2 regions of the Methyloceanibacter stevinii genome follow, and region 1 is predicted to be linked to the other one. Evidence: riboswitches for the same ligand, from Rfam matches in the RefSeq annotation. Region 1 holds a riboswitch; the other holds the start of a gene.
The links. A riboswitch is a leader RNA that binds a small molecule or an ion and turns the genes downstream of it on or off. The one in region 1 is predicted to bind cobalamin.

Region 2: linked by a shared signal. The riboswitch ahead of AUC70_RS09180 (TonB-dependent receptor plug domain-containing protein) and the one ahead of AUC70_RS05660 (HupE/UreJ family protein) in region 1 are both predicted to bind cobalamin.

What each region holds. Positions count from the first base shown of each region.
Region 1 covers NZ_LPWE01000010.1:364,214-368,367, forward strand. Annotated here, with positions in the region: gene AUC70_RS05645 (cobyric acid synthase) at 1-246, opposite strand, end outside; gene cobO (cob(I)yrinic acid a,c-diamide adenosyltransferase) at 249-866, opposite strand; gene cobU (bifunctional adenosylcobinamide kinase/adenosylcobinamide-phosphate guanylyltransferase) at 863-1,399, opposite strand; gene AUC70_RS05660 (HupE/UreJ family protein) at 1,407-2,036, opposite strand; cobalamin riboswitch at 2,073-2,274, opposite strand; cobalamin riboswitch at 2,650-2,872, shown strand; gene AUC70_RS05665 (DUF1636 family protein) at 3,057-3,407, shown strand; gene cobW (cobalamin biosynthesis protein CobW) at 3,404-4,154, shown strand, end outside.
Region 2 covers NZ_LPWE01000011.1:496,506-500,659, reverse strand. Annotated here, with positions in the region: gene AUC70_RS09185 (ABC transporter substrate-binding protein) at 1-516, opposite strand, end outside; gene AUC70_RS09180 (TonB-dependent receptor plug domain-containing protein) at 519-2,492, opposite strand; cobalamin riboswitch at 2,639-2,850, opposite strand; gene tolA (cell envelope integrity protein TolA) at 2,953-4,107, opposite strand; gene AUC70_RS09170 (biopolymer transporter ExbD) at 4,104-4,154, opposite strand, start outside.

The DNA.
Region 1 (4,154 bases):
CGGCTTGAGCAGAACCGGGTTCATTGTGACGCTTGGGGTCTCGCGGGCCGCGCGCGCTTGCAGCGCTTGTGCCCGCCCGATCTCACCCCCATCGAGGGTGACGGCCGCATTGTTCGACATGTTTTGCGGCTTGAAGGGCAAGACCTTCAGTCCACGGGACACGAGTGCGCGCGCCAGCCCGGCCACGATCAGGGACTTGCCCACATCGGAGCCCGTGCCCTGAAACATGAGCGCGCGGGCGGTCATCGCTAGAATTCGATGCCGGCTTGCGCCTTCACCCCGGCGGCGAAATGGTGCTTCACCAGCGTCATGTCCGTGACGAGGTCCGCGGCTTCGATCAGTGCCGGTTTGGCGTTGCGCCCCGTCACGATCACATGGAGGTCCGGGCGTCGCGCCTTCAGCGTGGCCACGACTTCGTCGAACGGCAGATAGTCGTAGCGCAGGGCGATGTTCAGCTCGTCGAGAATGACGAGGCCGAAGCTGGGGTCGTCCATCAGCTCGACCGCCTTGGCCCAAGCACGCTCCGCCGCGGCGATATCGCGTTCCAGATCCTGGGTCTCCCAGGTGAAGCCTTCGCCCATGGAATACCAGGCGACCTGATCGCCGAAACGCTCAAGCGCATCGCGCTCCGCCGTGTGCCAGGCGCCCTTGACGAACTGCACGATGCCGACGCGTTTGCCCCGGCCGATCATGCGTAAGGCAAGACCGAAAGCCGCCGTCGACTTGCCCTTGCCCGTTCCGGTGTGAACGATCAGGAGGCCCTTCTCGACGGTCTTCTCGGCAACTTCGGCATCCTGCGCCTTTTTGCGGTTCGCCATCTTGGCGCGATGGCGCTCAAGGTCTTTTTCATCGACCGACTTGGTCATGTGCTTCCTTTCACCACGAGAGGTTGCCCGGCGACCACGAAGATCACCCGGCTGGCGATGGCGGCAACGCGCTGGTTGAGACGCCCTTGCGCGTCCCGGAACGCGCGCCCCAGCGGCGTTTCCGGCACCAGCCCCAGACCCACTTCGTTCGAGACGAGCACGGTGGCGCTCTCGCGGGCGTGCAAAGCCTGCTCCAGTTCCGTCATCGCGTGTTCGATATCGTAGGGACCGTGCATGATATTGGAGAGCCACAAGGTCAAACAGTCCACCAGCACGACGGCTCCCTTGGGTGCCGCGCCTATGGCGTCGTGCAGATCGTGGGGCGCCTCGAGAGTCTGCCAACCGGCTTCACGCTGGGCCCGGTGCTCGGCGATACGCACCGCCATCTCGTCGTCATGCGCTTCGGCCGTGGCGATATAGACCCATGGGCGGGGCAGACTGGTGACGAAGCTCTCGGCGAAACGGCTCTTTCCGGAGCGGGCGCCCCCGAGGACGAAGGTGATCCCCTCGTCCTCGAGATCGGTACCTGACATTGAACCGCTATGCGCTGGGGATGATCTGCCCGAGCAGCGTCGCAAGACCGATGCCGACGACCACGGCGCCGGCCAGACGGGGCGCAATGGCCGAGACGGACGGGGAGCGCATGCGGAAGAGCATGGCGACACCGACGCTAAGCGCGCTCTGGATGATCACGAGACCGAGCAGATAGGCCACAAGCGGCGTCGACTCCGCCCCGAAGATCGACTCGCCATAGGCATAGCCATGAGCCAGGCCGGCAATGCCGAACAGCACCGTCCAGGCGGCCAGCGGAAGGGCGCGGCCACCGGCAAGCACAACGCCGGCAATTACCACGGACAGAGCCACGATCAGTTCGGCGCCGGGCATCTGGAACCCGCCGACATGGATGCCGACACCGATGGCTGATGCCCCGACGAAGAGAACGGGCAGGCCGAGATTGAGACCGCCGACGCCAACCGCAACACCCACGGCGATGAGAAAGGCGAGATGGTCAAGCCCGATCACAGGGTGAGCGAGGCCGGAAAGGAAGCCTTGGGCGAAGGTCGACGGCAAGACGCCGCCCATCGCGTGATGCGCCGAGGCCGGCGCTGCGGTGAGCACAAGCGCGGCGAGCGCCAAAAACGCGGTGCGCTGGAGTGAAGAACGGGTCATATGATCCCCCTTGCGCCCTCCACCCGAGGGCGCGGTTCAAGGTTTGCGCCGCGGCAGGTTTCCTGGCTTCGCGGGTCTGCGCATCCCCTCCACCTTCCCGGAGCGGTGGCTCCAGTGGCCTGAGGAGGGGCGCTCTCCGCTTACAGTTGCGGGGGCAGCCACGGAATTGGGTAATGACCCTCACCGTATTCCCTTCTTGTATCCGCCTCATGCGGAAACCATCGGCGCCCCGACTATAGCGACGTTCGCATGCGCCGCAACCAAGCTCGTGACGCCGTGTGGGGGTAGGGCGGCTGAGTTAGGGGGGCTATTGACGGCAGTCGCCGTCTCTTTCCTTTGACCGGCACTCGTTGTGAAGCTCTCCCGACTTTGGCCGGCCGGATGTGGTGACCTCGTCATAGTCGCTTGTCGGCCATTGCGAGCAGTTCCTGCACCAGTGCCAGGTATCGCTCCCCTTCCTCTTCCGGTAGGTGGGCATGCGGGCATCCTCCATAGGTTGTTTATGGTGGCATAATACTCGTATTACGTGCTTTTCTCAACACGGCGACCCAAGGGTGAACTAGGCAAGGGCGAGCGGGGCAAGGCCCGCATTGACAAACACACGCCCGGAGCCCTTATGTGCCTGATCGACGGTTGCTCATTTCGAGCGAACAGGGAACGCGGTATGGGGATGTCCCAAATCCGCGGCTGCCCCCGCAACTGTAAGCGGCGAGCCCACGGAACGGTTTCGATACCGGTCTTGGGCGCCCGAGCCATCGCCACTGGGGTCGACCCGGGAAGGCGGCGAAGGGAGAGACCCGCGAAGCCAGGAGACCTGCCGTCGATCTAGTCGTCAGCCGGGCGGGGTGCCTCTGCGACGGTTGGATCTTCGTCCGGCCCGAATCTGGGCCGACTTGCACCCTGTCTGCTGTGGCTTTCGCTTGAGATCGCCGAGGGATTTATCAGGGTGACAACTCCCCTAGACGCCAAGGGCACTGCCGCCAAGGCCCCGGAAGGGCCGACCGTCTATGTCTGCGTGACCTGCCGCAAGCCGGGCGAGGTCGGCGATGGACCACGCGCGGGGCTCCTGCTCGCCGAGGCCACCGCCGAGGCGCGCACGGGACGGGTGTTACGGTCCGCCAGGTCGAATGCCTTGCCAATTGCCGCCGCTCGCTCAGTGCCGCGATGCGGAAGAAAGACAGCTGGACTTATGTCTTCGGTGACTTGACCGCCCCGGACGATGCGACAGCTCTCATCGACGGCGCGATGCTTCTCGCGGAGTCCGATGACGGACTTTTGCCCTGGAGGGGCCGGCCCGAAGCCCTGAAGGGCGGCCTCGTCGCCCGTGTTCCACCCCTCGTACTCGGCCCCATTCCGGAGGATTTCGAATGAATTCTGTCGCCCGCATTCCCTGCACGATCGTGACCGGCTTTCTCGGCTCGGGAAAGACCACGCTCATCCGGCACGTGCTCGCCAACACGGGCGGGCGGCGTCTGGCCGTGATCGTCAACGAATTCGGTGACGTCGGTATTGACGGCGAGATCCTCAAAGGCTGCGGCGACGAGAACTGCAGCGAGGAGAACATCGTCGAACTGGCCAATGGCTGCCTGTGCTGCACGGTTGCAGACGAGTTCGTGCCCGCGCTCGACGAGATCCTGGCGGCCGAGCCGCCGGTCGACCACATCGTCATCGAAACTTCCGGTCTCGCGCTGCCCAAGCCCCTGGTCCAGGCCTTCCACTGGCCGGCGATCAAGAACCGCGTCACAGTGGACGGGGTCGTGGCGGTCGTTGACGGGGCGGCGCTGGCTGACGGTCAGGTCTCCGCCGACATCGAAGCGCTCTCGGCACAGCGCGCCGCCGACGATGCGCTCGATCATGACGACCCCATTGAGGAGGTCTTCGAGGATCAAATCGCCTGTGCCGATCTGATTGTCCTGAACAAGCGCGATCTGCTCGACACGGACGGGCTGCAGCGCGCTATGAAGACGGTGACCGACGCTCTCCCGCGCGGCATCGGTGTGGTGACCGTGTCGGAAGGGAAGGTCGACGCCACGGCCCTGCTTGGTCTCGGCATCGGCGCGGAGGACGACATCGAAAACCGCATGACCCACCATGACAGCGAAGAGGACCACGACCACG
Region 2 (4,154 bases), on a different contig from region 1:
CGTATATCCGTTCGCAGAATAAATAGCGGCCCTTGGCCGTGTGGTGAGCGCATCTCTCAACGCCGCCAGATCTGCATCGAACTTGGCCACAAGTTCGGCCGCCGCCGCTTCGCGTCCGAGAAGCTTGCCCATCTCCGTCAATCGCTTGCGCACGTCGTCAAGCGAATAGGCCGGCGCCATCGTCACCACGGGAATGCCAAGCCGCCTCAACATTGCGACCGTTGCCGTGGAGGTAAACTGACCCGCGATCACGAGGTCTGGATCGAGAAGGAAGATTTCTTCGGCCAGGCCATGGTTGACGGGATAGCGCTCCGCCTCCTCCGCCATCGCCGAGGCCCGCTCGTCCCGAGCGAGATAAGACACCGAGACGAGTTGGTCCTCCTCAGCCAGAAGCATGGCCAGCTGATCGGTGCAGAGATTCATCGACACGACGCGTGCCGGTGCGGCGTGGCCCGTGGCGACAGGAGCAATTCCCAGAATTGCCCCTGCCAGGACAAGGCCACGCAGCACTGTCATCCTTAGAACGTTCCCTGCAGGCCGGCAAAGAACACGCGGCCACGCCCCGCGTATCCCAGCACCTCCGAATACCCCGTATCGAAGAGGTTATCGATACGCCCGGTGACGGTCACGTTCGGAAGCAGCTCATGCTGCGCCGTCAGATTCAGCAACGCATAGTCCTTGAGCTGGATCCGCTCCGGATTTGAGGGGTCCACGATACCCGCCGCGGTGTAGTCGAAGTCGAAATTGTCGGCCACGGCTCGCAGTTGTGCCCCAATCAGAGTTTTATCGTTCGGCAATTGGTAAAATGCACGGACACCAACCTCATTCCGCGGACGCCGCACCTCGATTTCGCCATCCGGATCGTGGGCATCGAGATAGGTGTAGTCCACACCGAGCCGGATGCCGTTATCCAAGCGCATCTCGGCCGAGACCTCGAGCCCCTGACGTTCGCTGGTGCCATCTTCATTGATCGGGGTAGACGCGAACGTCACCGGGTCATAAATCGTGGAAATTTCGTCGGTCAGGTCGGAATGGAAGTAGGTGACATCGAGGACCACCCGATCCTGCCAGAGACGCTGCTCAAGCCCGATATCGTAACCGATGCTCTCCTCGGGCGTCAGGTTTGGATTGCCGATGAACGTCGCCGGGTCGTAACCGAACTGCTCGTAGAACGTTGGGTTCTGCACGGCCGTGCCGGCGGACGTATGCAGCCGGCTGGTCTGGTTCGGCAGAAGATAGGACAAGCCTACGGACCATGTATCCGTGTCTTCGAAATCGTCATTCTCGTCGTGACGTCCCGTTGCCTGAATGGTGAGGTTATCGTCGAAGAAGCTGCCGCGATACTCCAACACATATCCATAGAGTTGACGCGACTCTTTCTGGAGCTGCGAGGGACTGTAGACGAGCTGAGCATCGTTATTCTTGAACGTCTCATACTCGCTTTCGATCTGGGTACTGACGAGATGATTCGCGCTCTCAACATCCGCATTATCGAGCGCCACTGTCCCCCGATAATGCAGCTGCTGCCGGGTCGATGTCGTGTCGAAGGTTTTTGCACCGTTGTCGATGTCGATGGTATCGATATCGGCGAGACCGAAGAAGAATTCGCTCCGGAAGCGCTTGTTCCAGGCGTCCATCGTTGCGTACGCGGACGCAAAGTTATTGGTGACGTCGGTCTCGAGGTTCGCATCGGTCACCAAGTCGGCAACCGTCGCCGCACCGTAGTTGAATTGATCGTACTCCGAATTGCGGTCGATCCGCCGAAAGGTCGTCCCGATTACAATATCGTCGTTTACGTCGAACTCGGCGCGCGCGTTGAGCGTGCCGATCGCGTTGCCATCGGCCCCGTCGCTCGGTCCACCGGAAAAATTGTAGCCATCCGTGTTCCGCTGCGCGCCGGAAACCGTCAGCCGCGCATAGTCGTTGGCGTAGTTGAGGGATAGATTCCCGCCGATGCTCTCTTCAGAGCCCAACTCGCCCTCGCCATACGCGTGAAAGCCCGGTTCCGTCGCGGTCTTGGTAATGACGTTGACCACACCGCCGATCGCGTTGGACCCAAAGATTGAGGATTGCGGTCCGCGGAGCACCTCGACGCGTTCAATGCCATCGGACAACATGTTCGCGAAGTCGTATTCGCCGCTCGTGGGATCGGCGACCTTGATGCCGTCGATCAGCACCAGCGTGTGGTTGCCCTCTGAGCCGCGAATGCGAACTTGTGTCAAGCCGCCGACGCCGCCCGTTTGACTGACCTCGACACCGGGCAGCGCCCGCAGCCCTTCCGACGTATGCCGAATCTGTTGCTCTTGCAGATCCTTCGACTCGACCACCGTGACCGAGCGGCCGTAGCGCTCGGCCTCGATCGGCGTCAGACCGCCGCCAACGATGATCGCGTCGAGCTGAAATGGCTCAAAATCTTGCGCCCTTGCGCTATCGGGCAGCGCAGCACCCGCGGCCAAAACGGTCGCACCAAAGGCCCATATAGAATGTCTCATCGAACACCCCCCCGTGTTCCGCGCAGCACTGAAGCCGCGCGGCAGACTATGTAAATGTCATTGGAGGGGGAGACCCCCAGCCGCAGACGGTTGCATTGCGCCACCACTACGGAGGAGTCCGCCGTTCACGCGCGCGCCGCACGGAAACCGGGTGTGCTGTCCTGGCCGGTCTCCTGACTTGCGTGTCGTTGCGAGCGCTGGCCTTCCCGAGATCCCTTCGGTCTCTCAGTGGCGTATTCAGCGCCGCTCTTCGCTTACAGTTGCGGGCGCAGTCGCGGATTCGGCGCAAAGTAGCGCCCCACCGCGTTCCCTTTTCATCGGACGGAGAACCGCCCGAACCAGAACGATTTTAATTTTCGATCAAAGACCTCAGGCTTGCCAAGAACAAAACTATCGTGTGGGTGATCTTCAGCGCACATGTTGCAAATTTGCAACGCTAAGGCCTGCGGGTTTTTCCTCTTTAGAAGCGTATGGACTGTGAGAAGGAGTAGCTCGAATTCGTCAGCCCCTTTGGAGCGGCGGGGAATCGCCCGGCGCCGCGCACCGCGGACATAGCGGCCCGATCCAACGCGGAATTTCCCGAGGACCGGGCCACAGACGCGCTCAAAAGCCGTCCGCTGGTGGCCACGCGCAAATGCACAATTGTCGTACCGTGCGCATTCCCGGCAGGCCTGCGCTTTCGCGCATTGATGCGGGCGCGGATGCGAGCCCCCCAGCTGGCGATGAGGCTGCGCGCGCTCGACTTGGAGACTGTTGCCGGCCGCGACCTGGTCTTGCTCCGGCCGGCGCTTTCGCTTTCTTGCTTGGCGCCAGCGGCGCGCTGGCTTTGACTGCCCCTGCCGGTCGCACTCTCTTTTGTGCTCTGTCCTGACGAGGATTTGCGCTTCGAGGGCGCCCCCGACGGCTCGTTTCGACTGGCGCTGCCAGCAGGCGTCGGCTCTGGTCTCGAAGCGCGTGTCTTGGGTTGCTTGTCTACGTGCTCTTGCGTCTTGCGTTCTGGCCGCTTCGCCGGGGGCTGCTTTGGTTGGGGCTCCGGGCCGCTGAGCTTCTTCTCCGGCGCGCTTCGCTTCTGTTCCGGCACGCTCGGTGTCTTGTCCGGCACGCTTGGCTCGGAGACTTTGCTCGGTGCCGGTAGAGGAACGGGCGCGGCCGTCTCCGTCTTCGGCGCCTCTAGCCGTTCTTGAGTATCGGAGGGCACCTCATTGGGCGCCTCACGTTCGGGCTCGGTATTCGTGTCCGCCTTCTCGGACGGGAGAGGTTCAGGCTCAGCGGTTTCAGCCGGTTCCGATGCGGCCGGGGGAGATTCAGGCTCAGAGGTTTCGGCCGGTTCCGTCTCGGCCGGCGGCACTTTACTCCGGCGTTCTACCTCCTGTTCGGAGCTGTCTTGCGGCTCTGGAACGGCCGCAGGCGGCTCCTCCACAACAGGTTCCGGAGGCTTCTCCCATTCGGCCACCATCCCCGACAGCGCGCTGGACGCCGCCGCGACCGATACGACGACGTCTCCGGCATCTCCCGCGGACTCATCGCTCGGCGCCTCGGAATAGAAGCCAAACACCACCAGATGCAGAACGACGGCGATGGCCACGAAGACCGTCGCCTCAAGCAGCCGCTTCATTTGCGAACCGTCACCAATTGGATGTCGCGCAGACCAAGCGCGGCGAG